DNA from 3 places in the Ruminococcus sp. AF17-12 genome. Region 2 is predicted to be linked to each of the others. Evidence: predicted binding sites of a transcription regulator. Region 2 holds the regulator's gene; each other region holds the start of a gene.
What was found. Region 2 encodes HrcA, which represses chaperone genes, less so after heat shock. Its sites were predicted from a motif close to TGTTAGCACTCNNNNNNNNNGAGTGCTAACA; they were not measured.
Positions count from the first base shown of each region.

Region 1: a site for HrcA is predicted at 3,319-3,349, ahead of groES (co-chaperone GroES). Genes of this name have one in related genera too.
Region 3: a site for HrcA is predicted at 1,642-1,672, ahead of groES (co-chaperone GroES). Genes of this name have one in related genera too.

Region 1 covers NZ_QUGY01000016.1:34,840-40,589, forward strand. Annotated here, with positions in the region: gene guaB (IMP dehydrogenase) at 1-645, opposite strand, end outside; gene DWW77_RS15180 (DUF6106 family protein) at 714-1,217, opposite strand; gene groL (chaperonin GroEL) at 1,331-2,950, opposite strand; gene groES (co-chaperone GroES) at 2,998-3,282, opposite strand; gene codY (GTP-sensing pleiotropic transcriptional regulator CodY) at 3,580-4,365, opposite strand; gene topA (type I DNA topoisomerase) at 4,512-5,750, opposite strand, start outside.
Region 2 covers NZ_QUGY01000007.1:12,235-17,984, forward strand. Annotated here, with positions in the region: gene dnaJ (molecular chaperone DnaJ) at 1-990, opposite strand, end outside; gene dnaK (molecular chaperone DnaK) at 1,012-2,904, opposite strand; gene grpE (nucleotide exchange factor GrpE) at 2,958-3,506, opposite strand; gene hrcA (heat-inducible transcriptional repressor HrcA) at 3,612-4,655, opposite strand; gene DWW77_RS09125 (ABC transporter substrate-binding protein) at 4,831-5,750, opposite strand, start outside.
Region 3 covers NZ_QUGY01000011.1:82,909-88,658, reverse strand. Annotated here, with positions in the region: gene DWW77_RS12650 (ABC transporter substrate-binding protein) at 1-351, opposite strand, end outside; gene DWW77_RS18555 (hypothetical protein) at 574-819, opposite strand; gene DWW77_RS12645 (MATE family efflux transporter) at 837-1,331, opposite strand; gene groES (co-chaperone GroES) at 1,331-1,618, opposite strand; gene rlmH (23S rRNA (pseudouridine(1915)-N(3))-methyltransferase RlmH) at 1,734-2,213, opposite strand; gene DWW77_RS12630 (FtsK/SpoIIIE family DNA translocase) at 2,210-4,957, opposite strand; gene DWW77_RS12625 (undecaprenyl-diphosphate phosphatase) at 4,981-5,750, opposite strand, start outside.

The DNA of each region.
Region 1 (5,750 bases), on a different contig from region 2:
TCTTCCCTGTGCATCCTTGGCTGCAAGCGGATACTTGATCTGTTTCTCGATATCCTTGATGGTAATGAGTCCTTTTAAATTAAAGTCATCATCTACAATGGGTAATTTCTCCTTACGGGATTTCGCAAGGATCTTCTTGGCATCCTCAAGTGTGATTCCTTCCTTAGCTGTGATCAGTCCTTCTGAAGTCATGCACTCCTTGATCTTTCTGCTGAAATCTGTCTCAAATTTAAGATCACGGTTTGTGATAATACCTACCAGTTTTCTGCCTTCTGTGATCGGAACACCGGAAATACGGTATTTCGCCATCAGATCATTGGCATCCTTCAGTGTATGCTCTGCTGAAAGATAAAATGGATCGGTGATAACACCGTTCTCAGAACGTTTAACTTTGTCAACCTCTTCTGCCTGTGCCTCAATGGACATATTCTTGTGAATGATACCGATACCACCCTGTCTGGCCATAGCAATTGCCATTCTGTGCTCTGTAACTGTGTCCATTCCCGCACTCATCATGGGGATATTCAGCTTTACTTTCTTGGTTAAATACGTTGAAACATCAACCTGATTCGGAATTACTTTAGAATAAGCCGGAACCAGCAGGACATCATCAAACGTAATGCCTTCACCAATAATAGTACCCATTGCATTTCCTCCCTTTGTGTAAGATATTTTAAATTTGTGAACTAGTGTAACAAAAAACAAGATTCATGTCAATCCAAAAAAACTTTACTCGGTGCAGAATTTTTCATGGTATTGGCAAGTTCATCATCCAGCTCCAGGATCACCTTGCAGGTTTCTCCGCTGTCTCTTACGATCATGGCATAGCGCTTATGATCCTCAATACCTGAGGAAAAGTCTATGGTTTTCATCTTCTGATTTCCGTTGTAATAATCCATTCTGTGGGATTTCAGAGGTGCCACAAGATCAGCCTCCGCAAGCTGAAGTGATTTTACTCTTTTCCTCTTTGACTTGGACATGATCATATCAATATCCAGTTCCCCGTTAACAAACAGATATTCATATTCCAGGTCTGTTTTCGGAATTACAAAATAGCATGCAACACCAAGAGCGATAGCCGGAACCAGAAGAAGTGCATTCAGCACCAGACCTCCCAGAACCATGATCACGGTCAGTGCAATAAGACCGTATTTTATAGCAAGATCCTTCCCTGTCTGTTTCTTCTTTACCAGAAGTTCTGAATATAAGTCACTCATTTGCTTCTTCCTTTCGTAATTTACTGATTTCTTTTGATTATAACACAAAAAGAGAGCCGCGTCCATGACGCAGGCCCTCTCATTTTGTAAATTATTTACCTGCCTGCTTGAAATTACATCATTCCCATTCCCGGGTTTGGTGCCGGAGCAGGAGTATCCTCTTTGATCGTAGAAACTACAGCCTCTGTTGTAAGAAGTGTAGATGCAACACTTGTTGCGTTCTGAAGTGCACTTCTTGTAACCTTTGCAGGATCAAGGATTCCATTTTCAACCATGTTTACATATTTCTCATTCAGAGCATCAAAGCCTGTACCTACCTCAGACTCTCTTACCTTGTTGATGATAACAGCGCCTTCCAGTCCTGCGTTTGCAGCAATGTGGAACAACGGAGCCTCAAGGGCTTTCAGGATCACATAAGCACCTGTCTTCTCATCTCCCTCAAGTGTTGCTGCAAGTTTTGCAACCTCTTTGGAAGCATGGATGTAAGCAGATCCGCCGCCTGCGATGATACCTTCCTCAACAGCTGCTCTTGTTGCTGCAAGAGCATCCTCAAGACGAAGCTTTGCTTCCTTCATCTCTGTCTCAGTAGCAGCACCTACACGGATAACAGCTACGCCGCCTGCCAGTTTTGCAAGTCTTTCCTGAAGTTTTTCTTTATCAAACTCGGATTTTGTCTCCTCGATCTGCGCACGGATCTGAGCAACACGTTTTGCGATGGCATCTTTATCGCCAAGGCCGTCAACGATAACTGTATTCTCTTTTGCAACCTTAACGGATTTTGCACGTCCGAGCTGCTCCATTTTAGCTTCCTTCAGATCAAGACCGAGCTCGTCAGAGATCACCTGTCCGCCTGTCAGGATCGCGATATCCTGAAGCATCTCTTTTCTTCTATCACCATAGCCAGGTGCTTTAACAGCTACTACCTGGAAGGTTCCTCTCAGTTTGTTAACGATCAGGGTTGTGAGAGCCTCACCCTCAACATCTTCTGCAATGATGAGAAGCTTTGCACCAGCCTGAACAACCTGCTCAAGAAGCGGAAGGATCTCCTGGATGTTGCTGATCTTCTTATCTGTGATCAGAATATACGGATCATCAAGAGTTGCCTCCATCTTCTCCATATCTGTAGACATGTATGCGGAAATATATCCACGGTCAAACTGCATACCTTCAACAAGGTCAAGCTCTGTATGCATGGTCTTGGACTCCTCAACAGTGATAACACCATCCTTGGAAACCTTCTCCATAGCGTCTGCAACCAGCTGTCCAACCTGCTCATCACTTGCAGAGATTGCGGCTACATTAGCGATCTGAGCTTTTCCGTTGATTGCCTGGCTCATGTTCTTGATTGCTTCTACTGCAACATCTGTTGCTTTTTTCATTCCTTTTCTGAGGATGATCGGGTTCGCTCCTGCTGCCAGGTTCTTCATTCCCTCATGTACCATTGCCTGTGCAAGCACGGTTGCTGTTGTAGTACCATCACCAGCTACATCGTTTGTCTTGGATGCAACCTCTTTGATGATCTGAGCACCCATATTCTCGAATCCGTCCTCAAGCTCGATCTCTTTTGCAATGGAAACACCATCGTTTGTGATAAGCGGAGCACCGAAAGATTTGTCAAGTACTACATTTCTTCCTTTCGGTCCAAGTGTTACTCTTACTGTATCTGCAAGTTTATTTACACCAGCTTCAAGTGCTGCTCTTGCTTCTGCGCCGTATTTGATCTCTTTTGCCATGATAAAATGACCTCCTATTTATATTGATATACGATAAGATGTTTATATTATTTAATGATTGCCAGGATATCTTCCTGCTTTACAATAATATAATCAGTTCCATCCATCTTTACTTCTGTTCCTGCATATTTGGAATAGATAACAGTATTTCCGACTTCTACTTCCATTTTTATTTCTTTTCCGTTTACAACTCCGCCAGGTCCAACTGCAATGACCTCTGCCTGCTGTGGTTTCTCCTGTGCCTGTCCCGGAAGCACGATTCCGGATGCTGTTGTCTCTTCTGCTTCAACCTGTTTTAATACTACTCTGTCGCCTAAAGGTACTAACTTCATGATCTATGTTCCTCCTTTATAAGTTCCATCTTCGTCTGCTAGCACTCACTTTATACGAGTGCTAATCACTATGGCTATATTAGTGAATTTCACATATTTTCGCAACCCTTTTAAGATATGGTTTTTCTATATTATTCTGATTTTATCTCTTTTATACTCTTGTTTTCTCTCGTTTTCTTAATTTCATTATTTATTTTGATTTTATGAAACAGACAAAAAAGAGACTCCCACGATAGCGGGAAGTCTCTTTTGTCACGTTCTTTATCTTATATCAAGCATCTGACAGTGCTGATCACATTATGCCTTCTTGCTTCTCTGTGCTTTTATCTCCTCAAGCTCATCAAAGATCACTTCATTAAGAACTTTAATGTAAGTTCCCTTCATACCGGATGAACGGGATTCGATCACACCTGCACTCTCGAATTTACGCAGTGCATTTACGATCACGGATCTGGTGATACCTACACGGTCAGCGATCTTGCTGGCAACCAGGATACCCTCATCCCCATCCAGCTCATCAAAAATATGGATGATCGCCTCAAGTTCTGAGAAGGACAGTGTACTGAATGCCGATTTAACGATCTGCTGTTTTCTGTCTTCTTCTGCGTTCTCGTCATGAACCGCACGCATCATTTCCAGGCCAACAACTGTTGTACCATACTCGCTGACGATAATATCCTCAATATCATAGGGATGATCATTGCGGTACATGAATAACGTTCCCAGTCTCTCACCTGCAATATCGATCGGATTCACGATTCCCTGATAATTTCCGGGTACATGCTCAAAGCCAAGTGTCTGGAGATTGACATTCTCCTTTGTGGAAAGAACACCAAGAAATCTCTCATTCAATAACGGGTCGATATGTCCGCCGATCTTGTCATCGATCAGCTCTGTGATCTCATCCACACCCGGGCAGATACTGACTCCCAGAACCTTACCTTTCTTACTGAGTACCAGGATATTGGAACTTAAGGTTTCCATGAGCACCTGGCAAATGTCGTTAAACACTACCTTGCTTGAGCTGCTGTTATGCAGAAGCTTATTGATTTTTCTAGTTTTATCTAGCAACTGAACGCTCATTTTTCCTCCTTTCACTTTCGTACCTTGAAAGAAATCGTTTTTCTAGTCTAATATTACACGTTATTCTGGAAATTTACAAGACATTTTTATATTTTTTTTATTTTTAACGGGATTTTCTGAAAATTAATAGAAAAGCATTTATTCAATCAATCTTCATCTTTTGGTTTTTGTTCCACATATCCGCAGGTTTCCTGGCTGCAAACCAGCTTATTTCCCTTTTCGAGCATATAATTACCACATTTCGGACATTTCTTTGCAGAAGGTTTCTGCCAGGACATAAAATCACATTCCGGATTATTCTCACATCCGTAATATTTTCTGCCTTTTTTCGTTTTTTTCATGACAATTTCGCCGCCGCACTTCGGACATGCAACACCGATCTTCTCATAATATGGTTTTGTATTACGGCAGTCCGGAAATCCGGGGCATGCAAGAAATCTTCCATGAGGACCGTACTTGATCACCATGTTGCGGCCACAGTTGTCGCAGATCACATCCGTAACCTCATCCTGTATATCAACTTTCTCAAGCTCTTTCTCAGCCTCATCCACATCATGCTTCAGATCCGGATAGAAGTTACGTACAACCGTTTTCCACTGTACGGTACCTGCTTCCACGCAGTCCAAAAGCCCCTCCATAGTTGCTGTAAAGTTTACATCCACAATACTTGGAAAAGCCTGTTTCATAATATTATTAACAACCTCTCCAAGCTCTGTGACGTAAAGATTTTTCTGTTCCTTGGATACATAGCGTCTGCTGATGATCGTTGTGATGGTCGGCGCATACGTACTTGGACGTCCGATTCCAAGCTCTTCCATAGTCTTTACAAGTGAAGCCTCTGTGTAATGTGCCGGCGGCTGTGTAAAATGCTGCTCCGGCTTCAGTTCTTTCAGCTTCAGCTCCATACCCTTTTCCAGACTTTGACTTAAAACATTGCCCTTTTTGTCATCGCCCTCTTCTGTGTACACAGACATAAAGCCATCAAAGGCAACCTTGGATGCTGCAACCGTGAACACATACTCACCTGCTCCGATCTTGACAGACGTGGTCTCATAACGTGCCGGTGCCATTCTGCTCGCCGCAAAACGTCTCCAGATCAGCTGATATAAACGGAACTGATCCCTGGTCAGGGATTCCTTCACCAGAACTGGTGTCCTCGCAATATCTGTAGGACGAATCGCCTCATGAGCATCCTGTATCTTCTGTCCGTTTTTGATCGCCTTCTCTGTCTGAGAAACATAATCCAAACCATACTGCTCAGAAATATAAGTTCTTGCTGCTGCATCTGCTTCCTCTGAAATTCGAGTAGAATCTGTACGCAGATAGGAGATCAGACCTACCGTACCACTGCCTTTTACATCCACACCTTCATATAACTGCTGTGC
Region 2 (5,750 bases):
CTTGTTACGTAATGACGGAACACCTTTGCCCTTCAGACGAATTCTTGTATCAGTCTGTGTTCCCGGCTTCACCTCATAGGCAACCTCACCGTCTACCGTATTGATACGCATCTCCCCGCCAAGTGCAGCCTGTGCAAATGTGATCGGAGCTGTTGAAAAGATATTCATATCCTGTCTCTGGAAGATCGGATGACGGGCTACATTTACCTCCACCAGCAGATCTCCTCTCGGTCCGCCGTTGGTTCCCGGTTCGCCTTTTTCGCGGATACGGATACACTGACCATTATCAATACCGGCCGGTACAGACACCTGGATTTTCTTTCTGGAAGAGGTATATCCTGTTCCACGGCAGGCACTGCATTTGTCCTTGATCACCTTACCGGTTCCATTACAGTCCGGACAGGTCTGAACATTACGTACCATACCAAACATGGACTGCTGGGTGTAAACAATCTGACCCTGGCCCTTACATTTCGGACATGTGACCGGTGATGTTCCAGGTTTCGCTCCGGTTCCGTGACATGTGGTACATTCATCCTTCAGAACGATCTCCAGTTCTTTCTCGCATCCGAAAACCGCTTCCTCAAAAGTAATGTTCACACGTGCACGAAGGTTGGCACCCTTCATCGGTCCGTTGTTGGCCCGTCTGGTTCTGCCTCCGCCGCCGAAAAGGTCTCCGAAGATATCTCCGAAGATGTCTCCCATATCTGCACCGTTGAAGTCAAATCCGCCAAAGCCGCCGGCTCCGCCTCCACCACCGTTTTCGAATGCCGCATGACCAAACTGATCATACTGTCTTCTCTTATCGGCATCACTTAAAACGGAGTAAGCCTCTGTCGCTTCTTTGAATTTCGCCTCAGCCTCTTTATCACCCGGATTTACATCCGGGTGATATTTCTTGGCCAGCTTACGATATGCTTTTTTTAATGTTGCGTCATCGGCGTTTTTATCCACACCTAAGACTTCATAATAATCTCTTTTATCAGCCATTGTAATTGTTTCCTACTTGTCTTAGACTTCCTTGTAATCAGCATCTACAACATCATCGCCGTATCCTGCTTCATTTCCGCCCTGGGCACCAGCGTTTCCGCCCATGTTGCCCATATCCGGTCCAGGACCAGCCTGACCCTGAGCTCCCTGAGTCTGCTCATACATCTTGGAAAACAGTTTCTGAGCGCTCTCCATCATCTTCTCCTGTGCAGCCTTGATGTCTGCAACCTGAGAATCGGTAAGCTCCTGAGCATTTGCTGTCTGTGCAAGAAGATCCTTCAGTGCATTGAGGTCTGCCTCAACACTTGCTTTATCGTTTGCATCAAGCTTGTCGCCTGCTTCCTTCAGTGCATTCTCAACCTGGAATACCATGGAGTCTGCATTGTTCCTTGTGTCGATTGCCTCTTTACGTTTCTTATCCTGAGCCTCGAATTCAGCTGCTTCTTTGACAGCTTTGTCGATATCGGAATCGGACATGTTAGAACCAGCTGTGATTGTGATGTGCTGCTCCTTACCTGTTCCAAGGTCTTTCGCGGATACATTAACGATACCGTTGGCATCGATATCAAATGTTACCTCGATCTGCGGAACACCACGACGTGCTGGCGGGATTCCATCCAGACGGAACTGGCCGAGGGATTTGTTGTCTTTCGCGAACTGACGCTCACCCTGTACAACGTTGATATCTACAGCTGTCTGGTTATCTGCTGCTGTGGAGAAGATCTGGCTCTTCTTTGTAGGAATTGTAGTATTTCTCTCGATCAGACGAGTTGCGATACCACCCATTGTCTCGATGGACAGAGACAGCGGAGTAACATCCAGAAGAAGGATATCACCGGCACCTGCATCACCTGCAAGTTTACCACCCTGTACGGAAGCACCAAGTGCAACACACTCATCCGGGTTCAGGTTCTTGCTCGGCTCTTTGCCTGTTAACTGTCTTACTTTATCCTGTACTGCCGGGATACGGGAAGAACCACCAACCAGAAGTACCTGGCCAAGCTCAGAAGCTGTGATACCTGCATCAGACAGTGCACGACGAACCGGCTCAGCTGTCAACTCTACAAGATCATGTGTCAGCTCATCGAATTTAGCTCTTGTAAGGTTCATATCGAAATGCTTCGGTCCTTCAGCTGTTGCTGTGATGAACGGAAGGTTAATGTTTGTTGTTGTTGCGGAAGAAAGCTCTTTCTTAGCCTTCTCAGCTGCCTCTTTCAGTCTCTGAAGAGCCATCTTATCGTTGCTTAAGTCTACGCCCTCTGTTCTCTTGAACTCGGAAAGCATGTAATCTGTGACCTTCTTATCAAAGTCATCTCCACCAAGACGGTTATTACCAGCTGTGGAAAGAACCTCGATAACGCCATCACCGATCTCGATCACAGATACATCGAATGTACCGCCACCAAGGTCGTATACCATGATCTTCTGCTCTTTCTCATTGTCAAGTCCATATGCAAGAGCTGCTGCTGTAGGCTCGTTGATGATACGTTTTACATCAAGACCTGCGATCTTACCTGCATCTTTGGTAGCCTGACGCTGAGCATCGTTGAAGTAAGCCGGAACTGTGATAACTGCCTCTGTTACTTTCTCACCAAGATATGCCTCTGCATCCTTTTTCAGTTTCTGAAGGATCATTGCGGAGATCTCCTGTGGAGAATATTTCTTGTCATCAATGGTTACACGGTAATCGGTACCCATCTCTCTTTTGATAGAGGAGATTGTTCTGTCTGCATTTGTAACTGCCTGACGTTTTGCAGGCTCACCTACCAGACGCTCTCCTGTCTTTGTGAAAGCCACAACGGACGGTGTTGTTCTTGCGCCTTCTGTATTTGCGATAACTGTTGGCTGTCCACCTTCCATTACGGCTACACAGCTGTTTGTTGTACCTAAGTCAATACCAATAATCTTTCCCATGATTTTTTCCTCCTGTTTTAGTCTGTATCTGTTAAAATAAAGTTTGTTGTCAGTTAGTTCGCAACCTTTACCATACTGTGACGTACTACGAAATCCTTGTAGGTGTAACCCTTCTGGAACTCTTCCACCACGATGTTCTCTCCAACCTCTTCATCTTCCACATGCATCACTGCATTATGGAAATCCGGGTTGAATTCCTTTCCCACTGCTTCGATTGGCTTCACACCAAGCTCATCCAGTGTTGTGGTAAGCTGCTTGTAGATCATTTTCATTCCATCTGCAAAAGCATCGCCTTCCTGTGCCTGTGCAAGACCTCTTTCGAAGTTATCCACAACCGGCAGGATCTTTTCAACGATCTCTTTCGCTCCGATGATGTACATGCTGGATTTTTCTTTTTCCGTTCTTTTACGGAAATTATCAAATTCAGCCATGGTACGCTTCAGGCGATCGGTAAGTTCCTCCACCTTCTGCTCAGATTTATCTTTTTTCTTCTTTCCGAAGAAGGAAGTTTTTGATTTTTCTTCTTTTTTATCCTCTGAGGCAGCTTCTTCGCCTGGAGTATTGTTTTCTTCCTCCGGCAGATCTTCTCCCTCCGGTGTCAGGCTTTTTTCTTCCTGATCTCCGTCAGTTACGGGGATTTCCTTCTCCGCTTCCTGCTCTTCGGATGTTTTCTTTGTTTCCTCCGACACTTTTTTTCTACCGCCTTTCTAAGTTTTCTTCTTTTTCAAAACGTCATCCAGATGATTCTTAAGCTCTTTCAGACTGTCCACTACATTCTCATAATCCATTCGTTTGGGACCGATGATCCCGATGGTTCCGTACATTCCGTCTCCCAGTTCATATCTGGCAGTTACAATGCTGCAGTCCTTCATGGTCTGAATCGGCATCTCATCACCGATATAAACCTGGATTCCTGTATTCTCTCCATCTGACATCTGTTCTTTTACAAGATCGGCAAGTTCATGCTTCTCCTCAAATGCGGAGATCAGCTCCGTTGCCTTTTCTTTATCGGCAAGCTCCGGATACTTGAAGATGTTGGTTGCACCTGAAGTATAGATCTCCATATCTTCCTCTTCCACATGAATGGTGGCTGCCACTGCATCCAGAACTGTTGCCACCACACCACTGTGGCTGCCTGCCTGTTCCTTCAGTCTGGCGATCATCCCAAGGTTGATATCCTGGATCGGGATCCCATTGAGATTGGTGTTAAGAAGAAGATTCAGTTTCAGGATCGTCTGGTCGTCCATTTCCTCGTCCAGATTGATGATCTGGTTCCGGACTGTGTTGTTGTCACTGACAACCACTGCCACAAGCTGAAGCTCGCTCATTCTCGACAGCTGGATGAACTTGATCTTGTTGCCGCTGTACTGCGGAACGGAAACCATGGTAGCATAATTGGTATTGGAAGCAAGAACCTTTGCAACCTTCTTAAGCACCTTATCCATCTTATCTGTCTTCTCAATGATCAGATCTCGCAGCTCTGCAACCTCTGCTTCCTTCTCCTTCATCAGCTCATTGACGTAAAGTCTGTAGCCCTTATCTGAAGGAATCCTTCCTGCTGAGGTATGAGGCTGGACGATATAGCCCATATCTGTCAGGTCTGACATTTCATTTCGGATCGTTGCGGAACTGACATTGAGATCCGCATACTTGGAAATGGTCCTGGAACCAACCGGTTCTCCGGTCTCCATATAGGTCTTGATGATTGCTTTTAAGATTTTTTGCTTGCGCTCATTCAACACCTCTTCCATGAAGCCATCTCCTTTCCTTTTTATTCTTCCTGACGGATGTTGATTCTTTTTTTATATCTGTTAGCACTCATTTTAGTGGAGTGCTAACATCTACAGTCTTTAAGATATCACCATGTAAAATATTTGTCAATATGTTTTGAAAAAAAGTTCTTATTTTTTCGCAGCAAAAAAAGCATCAGTACGATGCTTTTTTGTAATACTGGTCTATGCAGTTCTGTGCCCCGGCAAAAAATTCCGCTTCTGTTTTCTGTCCCAGCACATATTTCTGAAATTCCGTTCCCATGGACGAAACAGCTTCTATGGAATCGGCACACAGTGGTCTTGCCTTCAGCTTATAATCTTTCAGATATTGCCGGATCATTTCAATGCCATCCAGATCAAAATTCTTATCCTCGATCACATCCAGTCTTGCCGGACACATTTTTGTCAGCTGTCCGTAATTTTTGCTGGCCTCATATCCGGACACATACTGAAGGAACTTCAGAGCTGCTTCTTTATGATCAGAATTTTTATTCAGTACATACTGCCAGGTTGCGATATTGGTCACCTTCTCGTCAAATTCCGGAAATGGTGCCATATGGATCTTATCTTTTCCATACACGCCTGCATTCTGAAAAGTACTCAACACACCGGTATACATAAACATACATCCATACTGGCCGTTTATAAATTTTTCATTCAGCTGGTCATGCTGGTCGATCAGATTCTCCTCTGATATCATCCCTGTATCCAGCATTCGCTTCATATATTCTGCCGCTTCTCTTGTTTTCGGATCCGTCCAGTCTGTATAATCTCCTCCGAAAAAATCGACATACTCGCTGATACTATTATATATGTAAGAAATCTCCCATGCATCCCCATATGCATATTTTCCCGTATTCTGAAGCTTTTTTTGAAGGATCTCAAGATCACTGAGACAGGAGAGTCTGTCCAGACCAGCCTGATCCAGCAATTCCTGGTTCACCCAGAATGCCATGATATCCATCCTGAACGGTACCGAAAAAATATGTCCGTCTGACATGCATATTTCTTTCAGGTATTCCTGCAGAAAATTCGCCGCTGTCTCCTCTGTCATAACCGTATCTTCCAACGGAA
Region 3 (5,750 bases), on a different contig from region 2:
GGCTGTGATCGGCTGACCGTCATGCCATTTCAGTCCGTCTTTGAGCTTCAGTGTGAATTCGCTGGCATCATCATTGGCTGTTACACTTTCGCAAAGTCCGTTTCCGTAATACATCTCTCCGTTCACGATCTCAAAAAACGGGCTGTACAGTGCCTGCATCATATCGAAGCTTGTCTGATCCACAACATAAAGCGGATTGATGTTCTGCGGATCTGCTGTTTCTGCAATGGTAATATTTCCGCCTTCCGCCTTGGTTCCTTCTGTTTCTGCTGCAAAAGCAGTCATTCCTGACATAACAGTTGTTCCTGCCACTGCAGCTACCAGAAGCGCTGCCAGTACTTTTTTTCTCATTTCCTGTTCCTCCTGTGTTTCAGTGAGTATACCTCTTTTCCCACCAGTTTAATATGATATAAGCAAGATAATACTATACCATATTACCTTTGTCAAGCTGTCCCTGGCTCTTCAGAGATTTTTTTACTGCATTTCGTTAAAGCTTGTATTTATTCTACATACAGATCACACAGGCGTCAAGATAAATTTTCTGTATCTTGCCTCTGATCTATATATATTTCCTTAATTCGTCATATTTTTGATCCAGTGTCCGTAATTGCACTTCAAAAATGCAGGCACGCATTTAAAGATCTGATCTGCATTCAGGCAGCATACCACCACTGCCGGAGATGCCTTGACCACAAATGCCATAAACATGGACAGAGGGATCACGATCCCCCAGGTACTGATCAGGTCCACCTTCATGGAATAAGCGATGCTTCCGCTTCCCCGGATGATACCACCGTTTGTCGGCATCTGATAGGACATTCCTACCATTACTACACTTAAGTCATTACCGAAAGCCCGAAGGCAACCCCTGCAATTTCCACACAGCGCAGTGTAGCAAGCAGGATCTGCGTCACCGCAAAGAAAAAGTAAGTAAACCGGATGATCGCCAGATAGGAAAGACCGGCTTCGATAATCGCCTGATCTGTTGTAAAAAGCCCCAGCAGCTGTGTTGGAAAAAGACTGGCCAGGATAAACAGCACAAGGGCAATAAAAAAGCCTGTGCTCATGGCCCAGGCACCGATCTTCCTTACCGGCTCTGTCTCTTTCTTTCCCCAGTACTGACTTCCGAATATGACAAGTCCGTCTCCCAGCGCCATAAGCAGCTGCTGAAAGACGAACTGTACCTGGTTTACGGTGGTCACACCGGATAATGCAGTTTCGCTAAAGGCTCCAAGCATAATGTTGTCCGCAAGATTGACACTTAAGGTCACTACATTCTGCAGCACCAGCATGGAGCATAATTTCAGAAAATTACGATAAAAACTCTTCATCAGTCTTTTACGATGGCAATGATATCATCTGCGTTGATCACCAGATATTTCTCACCCTCATATTTGATCTCGGTTCCTGTGTATTTTCCGTAGATCACACGGTCGCCCGGCTTTACCTGTACCGGTACTTCTTTACCGTCTACGACCTTACCGCCACCTACTGCGATAACCTCTGCCTGCTGGGTTTTCTCCTTGGAGCTGTCCGGAAGTACGATGCCGGATGCGGTTTTGTCTTCTGTCTCAAAATATTTTACGATAACTCTGTCTGCAACTGGTTTTAATGCCATATTCATTTCCTTCTTTCTGTGATTATTAGCACTCTTGAGCTTCGAGTGCTACTCTTTTTTTATCATACTACATATCCGAAAATTGTCAAGATATTTGCAGATATGTAGTATGATATTATTTATGATAGGGCTCTCCGCTGATGATACGATAGCTGCGGTAGATCTGTTCCAGAAGGATCACACGCATCAGCTGATGAGGAAATGTCATCTTCGAAAAGCTTAAAGCATAGTCTGATCTCTTCAGTACTTCTTTTCCAAGACCGATAGAGCCGCCGATCACAAACTGGATATGGCTGGTCCCACGTATTCCCAGCTCGTTGATCTTCCGTGCGAAGTTCTCAGAGGTCAGCTGTTCGCCTCCGATCTCCAGAGTGATCACAAACGCATCATCCCGGATATATTTAAGAAGACGCTCCCCTTCCTTGTTCCGAATGGCATCTTCTACTGTTTCGCTGGCATTATCCGGTGTTTTTTCGTCGGACACTTCTATGATCTCCAGCTTGCAGTAACGCCCAAGGCGCTTGGAATACTCCGCAATGGCATCCCGCAGATATTTTTCCTTGATCTTCCCTACTGTCAGGATACTTATTTTCATCCGCCGTTCTCCTCCAGATAATTCTCAAATTCTTCTGCTGACATCAAAACCTTCCTTGGCTTGGTTCCTTCCTCCGGACCTACCACTCCTGCGTCACAAAGCTGATCCATGATCCTTGCCGCACGGTTAAATCCGATTTTGAACATACGCTGGAGCATACCGATGGAGGCCTTTTCCTTCTCAATGATAAATTTACCGGCTTCTGTAAAATAGACATCTCTGTCACCGCCGCCGGCTCCTCCCGGGACACCGGCTGTATTGACCTGCTTCTCGATGGAGGTATCATAAACAGCACCCTGGTTTTTGTCAGAAACATATTCTACGACTGCACTGACCTCCTCATCTGAAACAAAAGCACCCTGCAGTCTGGCCGGCTTCTGATACCCCTGAGGATAAAACAGCATATCGCCCTTGCCAAGAAGCTTCTCGGCACCGTTCATATCCAGAATCGTCCTGGAATCCACGCCGGAGGATACGGAAAATGCGATCCTGGACGGCATATTGGCCTTGATCAGACCTGTGATGACATTGACCGATGGCCTCTGGGTAGCAATGATCAGATGGATACCAGCTGCACGTGCCAGCTGGGCCAGACGGCAGATCGCATCCTCAACTTCTCCCGGCGCAACCATCATAAGATCCGCAAGCTCGTCCACGATGATCACGATCTGCGGCATCTTCTCAGGTGCCTTTTCTCCCTCCGGGACCCGCATATTGGCAACCTTTTTGTTATATTCTCCAAGATTACGTACCCCATATTCCGCAAAGGCATTGTAACGGCTGGTCATCTCGGAAACAGCCCAGTTCAGCGCACCGGCCGCTTTCTTCGGATCTGTGACCACCGGAATGAACAGGTGCGGGATCCCGTTATATACACTGAGCTCCACCACCTTCGGATCGATCATGATCAGACGCACCTCATCCGGTGTAGCCTTATAAAGGATGCTGACGATCAGCGTATTGATGCAGACGGATTTTCCGGAGCCGGTTGCTCCGGCGATAAGAAGATGCGGCATCTTGGCAATATCTGCCACTACCGGTTTTCCGGCAATATCCTTACCTGCTGCAAAGGACAACTTGGATTTTGCATTTTTAAACTCCTCTGACTGAAGAAGATCCCTCAGCATGACCGGGCTGTTCTCCTTGTTCGGAACCTCGATCCCCACGGCTGCCTTTCCCGGTATCGGTGCTTCGATGCGGATATCCGGTGTAGCAAGATTCAGCTTGATATCATCGGAAAGACCAACGATCTTGCTGACCTTCACACCCATTTCCGGCTGCAGCTCATAGCGGGTAACGGTAGGTCCGCAGCTCACATTGGTAACGGTTACATTGACGCCGAAATTATGCAGGGTTTCCTGAAGCTTCTGTGCTGTTTTGCGCAGATGTGCATCGGAATCTCCCTGAGATCTGCCATCTCCGCGCTTCAGAAGCTTCAGCGGCGGATACTGATATGGTTTCTTCTCCGGAGCTTCTCCCTGGCTGATCTCATGCTGGATATTTCTGATCCCATGCTCGATCTCTGTCTGAGATGACTTCGGGTTTCTGGAGGGCTGATGGGATGCCTTCTGTTCAGCTTCCGGCTGAGGATCCTCCTTTATCTCAGCGGGAACGGCTGCCTTTCCTGTTTCCCGGGAAGCTTTTGCTGCTGTCTCAGTTTTTGACGGCAGGATCTGCTGCATCTCGGGAATATCTACATCCTCATAGCCGGCATAAGCATCCTCCTCTTCGGCTTCCTGCATTTCTCTTTCGAAATCCGGCTCCTCCGACTCTTCCCGGGCCGGCTGGGACTGTGAACGGTGGATCTGGAATTCCAGCGGCTGAGCATGCTCCTCCGGTTTCTCATCAAGCCCTGGATCCTCTTCTGTCAGATCTGTATCTGCCGGAAGTACAGCCTTTTGTTCATCAAGGAAAGAAGGAAGATTAAATTCTCCTTCCCGGTTCGCCTTCACCGCAGCCTGTCTTTCTTTCTGCGATCTTCTTGTTTTTTTCTTTTGTTTTTTTGAGATATTTTCCGGATCTTTCTCTGTAAGGGCAAGTTCTTCTTCCTCCAGCTCTTCTTCCAGCCGGCGGATCTTCTCCGCTCTTTTTTCCGCACGGATCTTTCTGCGAAGCTCCTTCTGCTTTTCTCTGTCCGGCTGTCCCTCAAGATAAGCTTCTCTGCCCTCTCTTGCTGCATCTGTAAAAAAGTCCAGGATCTTATTCATAAATCCGAAGAAGGATCTCTGTGTTATGATGATGAGAGACACAAGAAGCACCAGAACGATGATCACAGTTCCGCCCACAACGCCAAAAGCGGATGCTGTGGAAATACATACTGCACCACCGAATACTCCACCACCGGTACGGTATTCCGAACTCAGTGAATAATAATCCGAAAACGTGGTACTTGGCGTATAGCCCTCTGTGATCAGCTGAAGAAAGCCGCAGAGGAACACAAAAAATACCACGCCCGCCAGTACCTTTTTGTAGGCAAGACGGTTGGTATTGTTCACGATCAGGAACGTAACTCCGGCAAAAAGCAGGATCGGGAAAATATATGCACAAAGTCCCATGATGCCAAAGCATACGGCACTGATGGCATTTCCTACGATCCCTCCCATACCAAATGCACTGATCATCAGGATCAGGCAGGCCGCAAACATCACAAGGATCAGGATCTCTGTCTGAAAGCGATTACCGACAGGCTGCTGCTTCGCCGCAGGTTTTCTTTTTCTTTTTTTTGTCGTTTTTGAAGCTGCCATTGTCAGACTCCTCCCAGTTGATATCAAATATAATTCGCTGCCAGAATAAGGATTCCGGCTGCAAAAGAATAAAATGCAAAATAACGCAGTCTGACCTGATTCGAAAGCTTAAGCATAAAACGGATCACCAGATAGCCTGTGATCCCGGCCACGATCATTCCAAGAACATAAGTAAATCCCTGGCCAACAGTCATATGAACAGAAGTGAACTCTCCCATCTCCACAAAAAAAGCTCCCACCACAGCCGGAATGCTCATCAGCAGCGAATATTTCACTGCAAACTTCCGTCCGAGGCCGCAGAAAAGTCCTGCGCTCATGGTAAGGCCAAGCCTGGAAAGGCCCGGAAACACAGAAAGGCCCTGGCAGATACCCATCCACATAGCATCTCCGAAGCTGGTTTCTTTTGTTCCCTTGCTGCCATTGACATTACTGTAGTCCACAACAAGGAGGATCACACCTGTAAGAAGGATTCCGATCCCGGAAAACATGTGTGAGGATGCGCTTCGCACAACAAGTCGTTTGCACTGATATCCGATCAGGACTGTAGGAATAGTGGATACCATGATCAGGGCAGTAAGCTTCCGGTAAGTTCCGCTTATGATCTTTGCGTAGGTAAGCTCTTTCCCAGTCCTACGGTTATAGAGAAAAATATTGGCATTTCCGATCAGATCCAGTATCATTCCGATCAGCTCGATCCCAATCTTCTTGATATCCTTCAGAAAAACAAGGATCAGAGCTATCATAGTTCCCAGATGGAGCATCACTTCAAAAAGCACACCGGAGCCTCTGGTAC